DNA from 3 places in the Alteromonas sp. BZK5 genome. Region 2 is predicted to be linked to each of the others. Evidence: predicted binding sites of a transcription regulator. Region 2 holds the regulator's gene; each other region holds the start of a gene.
The links. Region 2 encodes FNR, which switches genes on or off when oxygen is low (the NO sensors DNR and NnrR bind a similar motif). Its sites were predicted from a motif close to TTGATCTAGATCAA; they were not measured.
Positions count from the first base shown of each region.

Region 1: a site for FNR is predicted at 2,659-2,672, ahead of BIZ39_RS16530 (OmpW family outer membrane protein). Genes of this name have one in related genera too.
Region 3: a site for FNR is predicted at 2,438-2,451, ahead of BIZ39_RS07000 (Hsp20/alpha crystallin family protein). Genes of this name have one in related genera too.

Region 1 covers NZ_JACSOE010000069.1:14,285-18,141, reverse strand. The annotation lists gene BIZ39_RS16545 (gamma carbonic anhydrase family protein) at 1-474, shown strand, start outside; gene aroE (shikimate dehydrogenase) at 471-1,310, opposite strand; gene BIZ39_RS16535 (group II truncated hemoglobin) at 1,309-1,740, shown strand; gene BIZ39_RS16530 (OmpW family outer membrane protein) at 1,865-2,545, opposite strand; gene hemF (oxygen-dependent coproporphyrinogen oxidase) at 2,780-3,712, opposite strand; gene BIZ39_RS16520 (Sua5/YciO/YrdC/YwlC family protein) at 3,709-3,857, opposite strand, start outside.
Region 2 covers NZ_JACSOE010000010.1:70,450-74,306, reverse strand. The annotation lists gene ttcA (tRNA 2-thiocytidine(32) synthetase TtcA) at 1-694, opposite strand, end outside; gene uspE (universal stress protein UspE) at 843-1,766, opposite strand; gene fnr (fumarate/nitrate reduction transcriptional regulator Fnr) at 2,011-2,748, opposite strand; gene BIZ39_RS04790 (sulfite exporter TauE/SafE family protein) at 2,794-3,453, opposite strand; gene ccoS (cbb3-type cytochrome oxidase assembly protein CcoS) at 3,440-3,670, opposite strand; gene BIZ39_RS04780 (heavy metal translocating P-type ATPase) at 3,672-3,857, opposite strand, start outside.
Region 3 covers NZ_JACSOE010000017.1:13,135-16,991, forward strand. The annotation lists gene BIZ39_RS06990 (GNAT family N-acetyltransferase) at 1-335, shown strand, start outside; gene glgC (glucose-1-phosphate adenylyltransferase) at 422-1,795, opposite strand; gene BIZ39_RS07000 (Hsp20/alpha crystallin family protein) at 1,836-2,333, opposite strand; gene BIZ39_RS07005 (DUF3301 domain-containing protein) at 3,655-3,857, opposite strand, start outside.

The DNA.
Region 1 (3,857 bases), on a different contig from region 2:
TCGGCAAGAATCGTCGGTGATGTAGTTTTAGAAGATGATGCGAGTATTTGGCCGCTGGTTGCAGCTCGTGGCGACGTGAACAAAATTCGTATTGGTGCCCGTTCTAATATTCAAGATGGCAGTGTTTTACACGTTACCCGTAAATCTGAGAAAAACCCCAACGGCTTCCCACTTATTATTGGTGAGGACGTTACCGTTGGGCATAAGTGTATGCTGCACGGCTGCCAGTTGGGTAATCGAATTCTCGTTGGCATGGGCGCTATTGTAATGGATGGTGTTGTTGTTGAAGACGATGTGTTTATTGGTGCAGGTACATTAGTACCGCCGAACAAAAGATTAGAAAGCGGATTTCTTTACGTGGGAAACCCCATGCAAAAGAAAAGGCCGCTCAACGACGCCGAAATGGCATTCCTGAAACAATCTGCCGTTAACTATGTTGTATTGAAAGATGAGTACCTTGAAGAAGCGAACTAGTTTCGCTTCTCACCTTGCTCAACGATAGCCCTGACACGTTTTACAATATCTGAAGTATCGGGGCGCTTTTGTGTCCATATGTAGAAAGCTTCAGCCGCTTGCTCAACCAGCATCCCTAATCCATCTATTTGCGTTTTGACACCAAGTTCGGCCGCATCTCTCATAAAGCGCGTGGGTGAGTTTTTATAAACCATGTCGTACACCACTTCACAGTTTTGTAAAACACCATCATTTAAACGGCACGGCAATTCATTGCTTAAACTGGCGGCTGTTGAATTGATAATAATATGAGGCGCAACATCTGCGATATCTTCAAGCGCAGCCACCTGCACTTTAGCGTTTGAAGCGGCACTTGCCACTTCCTCAGCTTTCGCTTTGGTTCTATTGGTGATGGTTAAAGAGGCGGCCCCTGCTTTTAATAACGGGGAAATTACGCCACGGGCTGCGCCGCCGGCACCAATAAGCAACACGCGCTTACCCTTAATTTCCACACCGCTGTTAAGCAGATCGTTTACCAGCCCTACACCATCAGTGTTGTATCCCCATATTTCTCCGCTGTCACCATTCATTAGCGTATTAACAGCTTGTGCATCTTTGGCTGCTTGGTCGTCTACCTTTGCCAAGTTGAATGCATCAAGCTTAAAAGGCATGGTGACGTTACAACCTACCGCGCCTTCCTGAGCTAAAAACGCGTTGGCGGCATCTACAAAACCGTCTACTGGCGCAAGTATCTTTTCATAAGAAATCTTTTCTCCCACTTGTTCAGCAAACATTTGATGGATAGTTGGTGATAAACTCTGTGCAATAGGATTTCCGAATACAGCGAATTTTTTCATGGGAATACGAGACTTATTTAATATAAAGAAGAAAAGCGATAATCGTGCTTCGCAGAGTACACCATATGAACGTATAGGTGGAGAGGAGAAAGTACGGGAATTAGCAAATACGTTTTACGACATAATGGAAACCGATCCACTCGCCAATGAACTGCTAGCTATTCACCCCCAGCCATTAAACAGAATTCGCCACGTGTTCTTTCTCTATTTAAGTTTATGGCTTGGTGGTCCTGATGATTACCAGCAGCAGTATGGCCACCCGCGTCTGCGTGCACGCCACCTACCTTATACCGTAACACCAGAGTTAAAAGCGCAGTGGATGTATTGCATGCGAAAAGCCATGTTTAAAACGGTTGAAGATATCGCCTTAGCTCAACAGTTAATAGACGCACTTGATCAGCTCGCCAATCACATGGTGAATACGAAATAAAAAAGCGCGTTGAAAGGGTTAACCTTTTAACGCGCAACTCCCCTGTTACTGTCTACGCTCTTTATGGCGCATAAAGTAGTGCAATTGTGAAAGCCTAATAGTTAATAAGGCGTGGAACTAATAATTAGAATGTGTAACCCACCGATAAGGTATACACCCAAGGATCTATTTCAATATCACTTACCTTTCCAGCAGCATCACCCACTTTGAAGGTTGCTTCGGTATCTATATCAATGAATCGAACCGATGCATTAACATGCCATTTGGTATCAATTTGGTAATCCATTCCCACCTGTGCTGACAAGCCAAATGAATTATCAAGCGAAAGGTCGCTTAAGCCAGCTGTTTCATTTGCACCTGTAAACTCTTCATCAAAGATAAAGGTATAGTTGATACCAGCACCAATGTACGGCTGAAACGCAGAGCTGGCATCATTAAAATAGTAGTTTGCGGTAAGCGTAGGTGGAAGGTGCGTGACTTCTCCAAGCTGGTTACCCGTCCCTAACGGGTCAGCAACAGAAAAATTCACGTCGTGCTTAAACGGCGTTGCGGCAAGCAGCTCAATATTAATGTTATCAGTAATAAAGTACGCTACGTTTAGACCTAGCTGAGTATCGTTATCGATATTAAGGGCAACGCCAAGATCAGTTCCACCCGCGACGATGTTAGAGGTAGATCCGTCAGGAGCAACGGTAGTAAGACCGCCACGAACAATCCAGTCGCCCTGCTGGTGAGCGCTAGCTAAAGGTGAGAGTGCAGCAAGAGTAAAGCAAAGTGCAGATGCAGAAAAAAAGTGTTTGCGCATGATGTGTCTCTTTTGTGTTTAACTAAGATGGCGATACTTTACGCCTGTGGTTAAGAGAAACATTGATCCAGCGCAAGTTTGATAACTCACTGAAACACAGATGATATTCCACCTTGATGTAGATCAAAAAAAACGCCGCATTAACGTTAATACGGCGTTTTTTAGTCATTAAAGATGAAAGCTGCTATCGGCGGTCCGCGTAAGGATTTAAGCGGAGCCTTATTTAATAATTAATCACCAATCAGTAGGTTTTAACCAGTCTGTCAGCTTGGCTTCGGCGCTACCCGGTGCAGGTGTATAACAATACTCCCAGCGCGCGAGCGGCGGCATCGACATTAGAATTGATTCCGTACGCCCGCCGGTTTGCAGTCCAAATAAAGTGCCTCGGTCGAATACAAGGTTAAACTCAACGTAGCGGCCCCGGCGGTAAAGTTGGAAATCACGCTCTCTTTCGCCGAAATCGGTTTGCTTACGACGTTCAACAATAGGAACGTAAGCATCGATGAAGCCATTACCAACAGCCTGCATAAATGCAAATGACTGTTCAAAGCCCCATTCATTCAGGTCGTCGAAGAACAAACCGCCCACTCCGCGAGTTTCATTGCGATGCTTTAAGTAAAAGTAGTCGTCGCACCACTTTTTGTACTTAGGGTAGACATCATTGCCAAATGGTTTGCACAGCTTCTTTGCAGTGTCATGCCAATGCAAAACGTCATCTTTAAACGGATAAAATGGCGTCAAGTCGAAGCCGCCGCCAAACCACCAGATAGGTGCTTCGCCCTCTTTTTCTGCAATAAAAAAGCGAACATTAGCATGTGACGTTGGGATGTACGGGTTATGTGGATGAATAACGAGTGATACACCCATTGCTTGAAAGTTTCTTCCCGCAAGCTCAGGGCGATTAGCCGTTGCTGAAGCAGGCATTTGACTACCAAACACATGAGAAAAGTTAACGCCGCCTTGTTCAATCACCGCACCATTTTTTAGTACTCGAGAGCGGCCACCGCCACCCTCTTCTCGCTGCCAGCTGTCTTCAACAAACTGGCCCTTACCATCGGCAAGTTCAAGGGTTTGGCAAATGGTGTCTTGCAGCCCTAGTAAATAGCTTTTTACTTGTTCTATTACTTCAGCGGCATTTTTACCGTCCAGTAATTCTGCTGATGTCATGCTCTTATTACCTCTGCTGTGTCACCATCGCGAATGGTACTGGGTTTAGTTGCACCGCCTACTTCCCCTTCGACATAGAAAACGGAATCAGCGAATACGGCTTTTGCTTCTTCAATGGTGGTGGCTGGCGGTTGGCCGGTCAGGT
Region 2 (3,857 bases):
TTTGGCGCTGTAGGTTTTCTTGTGAGCCACAAAGGTTACAAGGAATAATCGGAAATTCAGCGGCCTGAGAATATTTCTCGATGTCTTTTTCTGTGCAGTACGCCAATGGACGAATAACGATGTGTTCACCGTTATCGCTGACTAGCTTTGGCGGCATAGACTTAAGCTTGCCACCATGAAACATATTGAGGAAAAACGTTTCTAGCATGTCGTCGCGGTGATGACCTAATGCAATTTTAGTCGCACCTAACTCTTTTGCCGTGCGGTACAAAATACCACGGCGCAAGCGAGAACAGAGAGAGCATGTTGTCTTTCCCTCTGGAATTTTGTCTTTAACAATAGAGTAGGTGTCTTCTTCTACAATTTTGTAGTCAACGCCAATGCTTTCTAGATATTCAGGCAAGATATGTTCGGGGAAACCAGGCTGCTTTTGGTCAAGATTAACCGCAACGATATCAAAATGAATAGGCGCAATCTTCTTTAAAAACAATAAAATATCTAGCATGGTGTAGCTGTCTTTACCGCCAGATAAACACACCATTACTTTGTCGTTGTTTTCAATCATACCGAAATCGCCAATGGCTTTACCCACATTGCGGCGAAGTCGTTTCTGAAGTTTGTTGAAGTTGTACTTTTGCTTACTTTGCGCAGCATTTAATGGCGACGCGTCAGCACTGTTTGTGCCTAAACTCATAATTAACTAGCTTGGTTTGTGATAAAGCCACCATTATACATTAAAGCGGCTTTTCGAGACCATGCTTGTGAAGTTAAATTTGTTGGTGACATACCGTGTTGGCCGCTAAGTAACGGAAAACACGGGCTATGCGGTACTGATGAAAAGATTACACCGACAACGGCGACACAAATCCATCTGGCTTAATAGCAAGCACATCGCAATTGAGTTCGTCGATCACGTGTTCTGCAGTGTTACCAATTAGGGCCGCTGAAATGCCCACACGGCCAACGGTACCAATAACAACCAGCTCTGCATCCAGTGTTTTTGCCACTAGCGGGATGACCTTTTCCGGAAGGCCTTCTCTTACTACGCATTTGTTCTCAGGAATACCGTACTTTAACGCGTGACTACGCATTTCTTTTAAATGATGATTTTTTACCGCGTCGTGATAGGTATCGGGGTCGAACTCAGGCACTTCTATGGCGATATTAAGTGGTGTAGAAGGGTAACTGTTGACCAAATTTACGCTCCCTTTCAATAAAGAGGCGTAGTCGTTAGCAATGAGGGTGAGCTTATCGTTAAGTGCGGCGTGCTCATCGTCTTCACTGCCTACGTTTACTGCAGCAATAATCTCTCCTCCTTCTGGCCAGTCGTGCTCTTTAACGAGCAATACTGGCCGAGGGCATTTACGCATTAAATGCCAGTCGGTGGGGGTGAAAATAACAGAAGCAAGATCGTCGTGCTTTTTGGTTGCCTTTACCACTAAATCTATCTGATTGTTTAGGGTGTAGTAAATAATCGACTCATACGCACGATTATTCCATTCTACAACGATATCAGTTTCAGTGAATCCTTGTTCTCTTAAGTGGGTGGCAAGCCATTTTGCATGCTCCTTTGTAACTGCATCGCGCATTGACTCGCGCTCATCCGGGCTAAGCATGGTCGTCATATCATAAGATAAGTCGTATACCACCATCATTGCGGTAACTGAAGCGCCTGTTTTTGAAGCGAGTTCATAAGCACGGCTCAGTGCAGGTTGGTTATCGCGCTCGGCATCTACCACGGCCAGAATTCGTTTACACTCAATCATAACGTCCCCCTAACTACGAAACTTAGTAGCGGCTGTCGAAATCGAAGCTTTCTAATACTAACTATAAACGACATTGGGAAAAACGTAAGTTGTTTTAGATCAAGAATTTTACGAGGCGACCATGAGTGAACGTACCTAATTGAATATGGAGCAACCGGCGTGGCGCTGAAAGGGTAGATAGGTGGCTAACACAGGTTACAAAAAAGCGCGCTTAGTGCGCGCCTTATTTAACACTTAAAAAGGACTAACCGCAGACAACGCTAGGGCCGTTAAGCGCCGCTAGTTTGGTGTTTAGCCTATCGAAATCCAAAATAGTAATAAGCTTGCCGTCTACCTTTATGATGTTGTCTTTTTGAAAACGGCTTAACAGACGGCTAATCGTTTCAATCGTTAATCCTAAATAGTTTCCAATTTCGTTGCGCGTCATGGTTAAGTGGAATTCTCTATGGGAAAAGCCACGCTCTTCAAAGCGTTGCGACAGGTGTGAAATGAAGTACAGCAAGCGCTCTTCGGCGGTGCGTTTGTTTAAAAGCATGATCATATCGTGATCTTGTTTTATTTCTGCACTCATAAAGCTCATGATTTGATGGCGAAGCTTTGGAAATTGTACCGACATTTCATCAAGAGTTTCGTAGGGAAGCTCACACACCATGGCTGTTTCTAACGCAGACGTGTAGCTTTGGTGTTTGTTCTCTCTTAATGCATCAAAGCCGATAATGTCACCAGGAAAGTGGAAGCCGGTAATCTGTTCTTCACCTTCGGTATTAGTCACAAAGGATTTAAATGAACCTGTTCTCACTGCAAATAGCGAACGAAATTTATCGCCGGTTTGAATTAGCGTATCGCCCTTATGAAGCGGCTTTTTACGTTCAATAATATCGTCAAGAGATTCAATTTCTGTTTTGTTCAGCGCCACTGGTAAACACAGGTGGCTGAAACTACAGTTTTGACAGTGAATAGAAAATTGGCTTCCTTTGCTCATAATGCATGCTCTTTTAAAGAATACCCCACCATAATACACCGATTTTTAAATGATTGCCCCACAAATAAGATAAGCTGCATATATGGCCATTATTACGGCAATAACTTGTCTAAAATAGGTGTTCTGAAAACTTCGAATAAGATACTGACTACCAGCACTAGCGGCGAGTAAGGTGGGCAGAGTACCTAAACCAAAGAAAAACATAAGAGCTGCGCCTTCAACTGCAGTTCCCGCCGCTAACGACCATGTTAGTGTTGAATACACTAAGCCACAAGGCAGCCAGCCCCAAATGAATCCGTAAGGTATTGCGCTAAAAGGGGTTTTAAACGGCAAAAAACGTTTTGATAAAGGTTGTAGTTTGGAAAATAGGCCTTTACCTGCATTTTCCAGCACCGTTAATCCTGTCCACCATTTGCCCAAATAACAGGCCAGTAGAAATAACATAATGCCGCTAAGTAAAGACAGCGCATAGTTGGCAAGCGGTATGTAGTCTGCGGCGATTTTACCAAGAGCCCCGGTTAAGGCGCCAGCCAGCGTATAGCTAGTTATGCGACCTATATTGTAGGCAAGGGTATAGGGCACAGCTGAAGCGCCTTTTGGAGATACCATTCTAAGCGCTGCAACTATTCCACCACACATGCCCACACAGTGAACACCGCCAGCTAAGCCTATAAGAAATGCAGAGAAGTAATTAATCTCTGCCATGAGGCGCTTGGCTTTTATCTATTTTACTTTCTTGAAGTTGCTTGCGTTGTTCAGCAAGCTTTTTCTCTTCAGGAGGAAGGTCATCGTCAAACAGTATGCTATACCCTTGGCGATCTAAATCTTCAAACTGATTAGTTTTCACCGCCCAAAAGAATATCACGATAGCGACAGCGACTATGATAATGGCGATTGGAATTAATACGTAAATAATACTCATGCTATTTGCTCAAAAGTCGCGTTGAGTTTGTGACTACAATAATACTGCTTAACGACATACCAACAACAGCCATCCACGGTGAAAGTAGGCCAGACACGGCGAAAGGCAGAATCAAAACGTTGTAACCTACCGACCATCCTATATTTTGTCTAATTTTTTGCTTCACTTGGTGTGCGGTTTTAATCAG
Region 3 (3,857 bases), on a different contig from region 2:
GGAGATTGCGAATGCTTTTGACGGCCGGATTATTTGGTACTAAGCAAATGTTAGAAAAAGAAGAAAAAGTACGCGCCTTAGTACCCGCCGACAATTTCCATATGTTGAGCTTTATCGCAGTACATCCTGATTATCAGCACCATGGTCTTGGACATATTTTATTAGGTGCAATTGACAGCGTTGTAGAAGAAGACGCCAAAAGCGAAGGCATCGCGGTTTTTGTCACCGTGCCTTCCCATCGTCACTTCTTTAACGACGACAATTATCAAATCGTTAGTCAACTTCATTTGTCACATATAGACGGCGATATAATGTTTAGGAAAAAACAAAACTAGTATATTGCCAGGACACCTATACTGAGGTTCTAAAATGGGTTCTAATTTAATGCGTTCAGAATTGAACGCATTAAACAAAACACTGTTTACCTTTCGGACAGTACGTAATCGCGGAACTCGTGACTTTTCGGAGTTACAATTCTCGCCGGTAAAGGGCCGGTATAACTCGATTTCATAAATCTTTGTATATTATCGATATCCGCTAACGAGCCGTTGATTCGATCGATAACTTTTTGAGTGACTAAAATGACACCTTCTCGGGTAACTGTGAAGCCTTGTTGTTTTGCTATAGCGGTATCAGCAATTACGAAGTTAGGCGGGATGTTTACCCCTTTATCAACAATTACATTAGCTAACCTGGCTTCACTGCCTACATTTACCTCGGGTAGCAACACGCTTTTATCTATTATTGACCCTGTGCCAATACTAACATTTGATGACAAAACTGACTGACTCACAGAGCAACTGTTTAACTTACAGCCTGAACCCACTAATACTTGTTTAAGTTCACAGCAGGTCGAGTGGCTACCATTAGTAATTTCGGTGGGCGCCCGTGAAAAAGAGCTTCCCCAAATAGGCCACGTGGGATCGGATAGGTTTAATAAACTTGAGTTATTCAGCAAGTCCATATGAGCTTGCCAATAGCTGTCCAAGGTGCCCACATCTCGCCAATAGGGAATTTGCGCACCATTGGGGCTACGAAAGCGATGAGCGAAAACTCGATGCTGAGCAATAATTGAAGGGATGACGTCTTTGCCGAAATCATGCTCAGAGTTAAGCGAGCCAGCATCTTCGGTGAGTAATTTGAACAATACATCAGCGTTAACTACATAATTACCCATGGAAGCCAAACAATAGTCAGGAGCATCGACCAGTGCATGGGGAACGCGGGGCTTCTCATCAAATGCGGTAATTTGACTATTGCAATCAACCTTTAACACCCCCAACTGATTCGCGGCTAACTCAGTAGGCACTTCGATGCATGACACTGTCATTTCAGCATTACTCTTCACATGGGTAGTTAAGAGTTTACGGTAGTCCATGTTATAGACATGATCTCCTGAAAGAATCAAAACGTATTTCGGAACCACCGACTTAATATAACCCATGTTCTGATAGCACGCGTCTGCCGTTCCCTGATACCAGCTTTCAGACCGTTGTTGTGATGCCGCTAAAATATCCAATCGACCGCCAAAGCTGTTGTTCAACGGGCTCCAATGCTGCATCAAATGGCGAATTAAACACTGTGACTTATACTGAGTCAGCACGGCAATTTGCTTTAGACCTGAATTAACACAGTTCGATAATGGAAAATCTATAATACGACAGTGGCTCCCAAACTCTAGTACAGGCTTAGCGCGCATTTTGGTTAATTCTTTCAACCTTGAGCCCTGGCCACCGGCCAAGACTAAAACTAAGGTATCTTTCATTATCTGGTAAATATCTGTTTCAGCATTCATATCAGGCTCCGAATTCAGCCGTCCCTGGCGCTATTTGTATCTAGTCTGTTATCTCAATCTTACGCTGTAATTCCTGTGCTTTAGCCGATTTAGGAAGAAGTATCTTGAGTACTTCTTTCTTAAAATTTGCGTTAATAGCATCTTGCTCTACGCTCACAGGTAACCTGAAACTACGCTGAAAACTGCCGTAACTACGTTCCATCACGTGTATGTTGTCTTCTTTATCTTCATCGCTTTCATACTTCTTCTCCCCGCTTATAGTGAGAATGTCGTCTGACAGCGATAGTTTTATGTCCTTACTCTCTAACCCCGGTAATTCCGCAGTCAATTCATAGCTTTTTTTACGCTCAACAATATCGACCTTGGGCGTAACGAAATCTAGTTTGGTGTCTATAAGACCGGAGGACTCTTTTGAAAAGGGAAAATGACTAGAAAAATCTTGAAAGAAGTTATCAAGGGCCTTTTGTCCAAAGAAGCTAGACAAGAAGCTGTTTGATTTACTGTCACTGGAACGATTAGTTATGGGTAAATTACTCATAATAAGTCTCCTATCGCAATAATAAGTAGATTATGGTGAGCCGAACTACCTAAGCTTTGACTTATCAGCTGCTAATAGTTAACAAGATTTAATCGCTAATGATATTGATCCCAGTCAATATAAGAATAGTTTATTTTTTTAATCGATAGTGGAAAAGGTATTGCAAATTTTCACCGCGCTTTAGACAAGCGTAAACGGAGCACGATTAGATATTCGCTCTTATATGCTTATAACTAATATGTCGTCTGCATTGCTATGCCATTGAGGAAAAGTACCGTCCATTAAACTTGTAGTCACAAGCTTAGCTTTCAAAGTAACTCAAGATGTAGGTAAACTTTGTTAACGCTTTCTTGGTTGTCCTCTCGTTTCCTAGCATATTTACAAAAATGCATTTTTGCCTCATTCGCTTGTAAGACATTTCCTACAAACTCTGTGAGTGATCTTACCTAAATTCTGAAAGAAAAAATTATACTAAAGTATAAAGTCTTTGATTCTATTGCATATTTTTAAAAGTAGTCGAAAGTCGTACAAAAAACTTTCTTAAATCCCTGTAATTCAATATGGCGGTAATAATTGGAAGGGATACTATGAACATGTCACAAGGAAACACGACGAGTCACGGATTGAGTAAGGAATCATCAACGGAATAAGTTAGGACAACTTAAGGATGAGACTCTCACAAGGCAGTGAGTAAAGGGAAGAGAAAGCAGATAGGATGCTGCATTAAACGGACGTTGAAAACGGATTTGATAGGGAATAAAGGAATTCAAGGACGAGAAACGTGATAGGACATCACAAACAGGACGTTGCAGGGATAAAGGGACTAAAGCTAGCAAGGAGCTAGAGGCAAGGAGCCAACGGCAGGAGAGCCATCAAGGAATTTCTAGTTTGCATGGACGAGCAAACCAAGGATGAAAGAAGGACATGCTAAAGGATTAGCAAAGCTGTAGCAGGATGTGCAGCGAAAAATGGAACGAAGGAAGGGATCGTCAGCGGAGCCTGACAAGGACAGCCTCAGGATGAGGAACACTGCATGTAGGATGTGCAGTAATTTAGGAAAAAAGGAAAGGGACCTACGCATGGAAGTGTAGCTCGCACAGGAAGGCGCGAGAGTAGATGGAAAGGGGCGTATACGGATTTTAATCGGGAAGATTTTAGTCGCAAAGGATCGCGGAGAAGGATACTCAAAATTCCAGGAAAAAGGGGAGCCGCTAGGTTCCCCTTTTTTTGCGTTGTTTATTACCAATCCGTATGCACTTGTTATGTAAAACCTGATCTGAATGGTGAATTAAGAACCGCTCACGCTCTTTGACATAGAAGCTTAAACCCTATGCGGCGGCACCTCTGTTCGCATAACCCTTACACCTATTAATTCAACTTCCCCAGTATATCGGTCCTCACCATTACTCGAGAACTCAAAGTTGAATACACTGTGCCAGTCTGGCTTACCATATTTAAACGAGAACCGAGTTTTTGCTCTTGCCACGCTCAACAACTGCAAACCATGTTTATCGCAGTATTGTT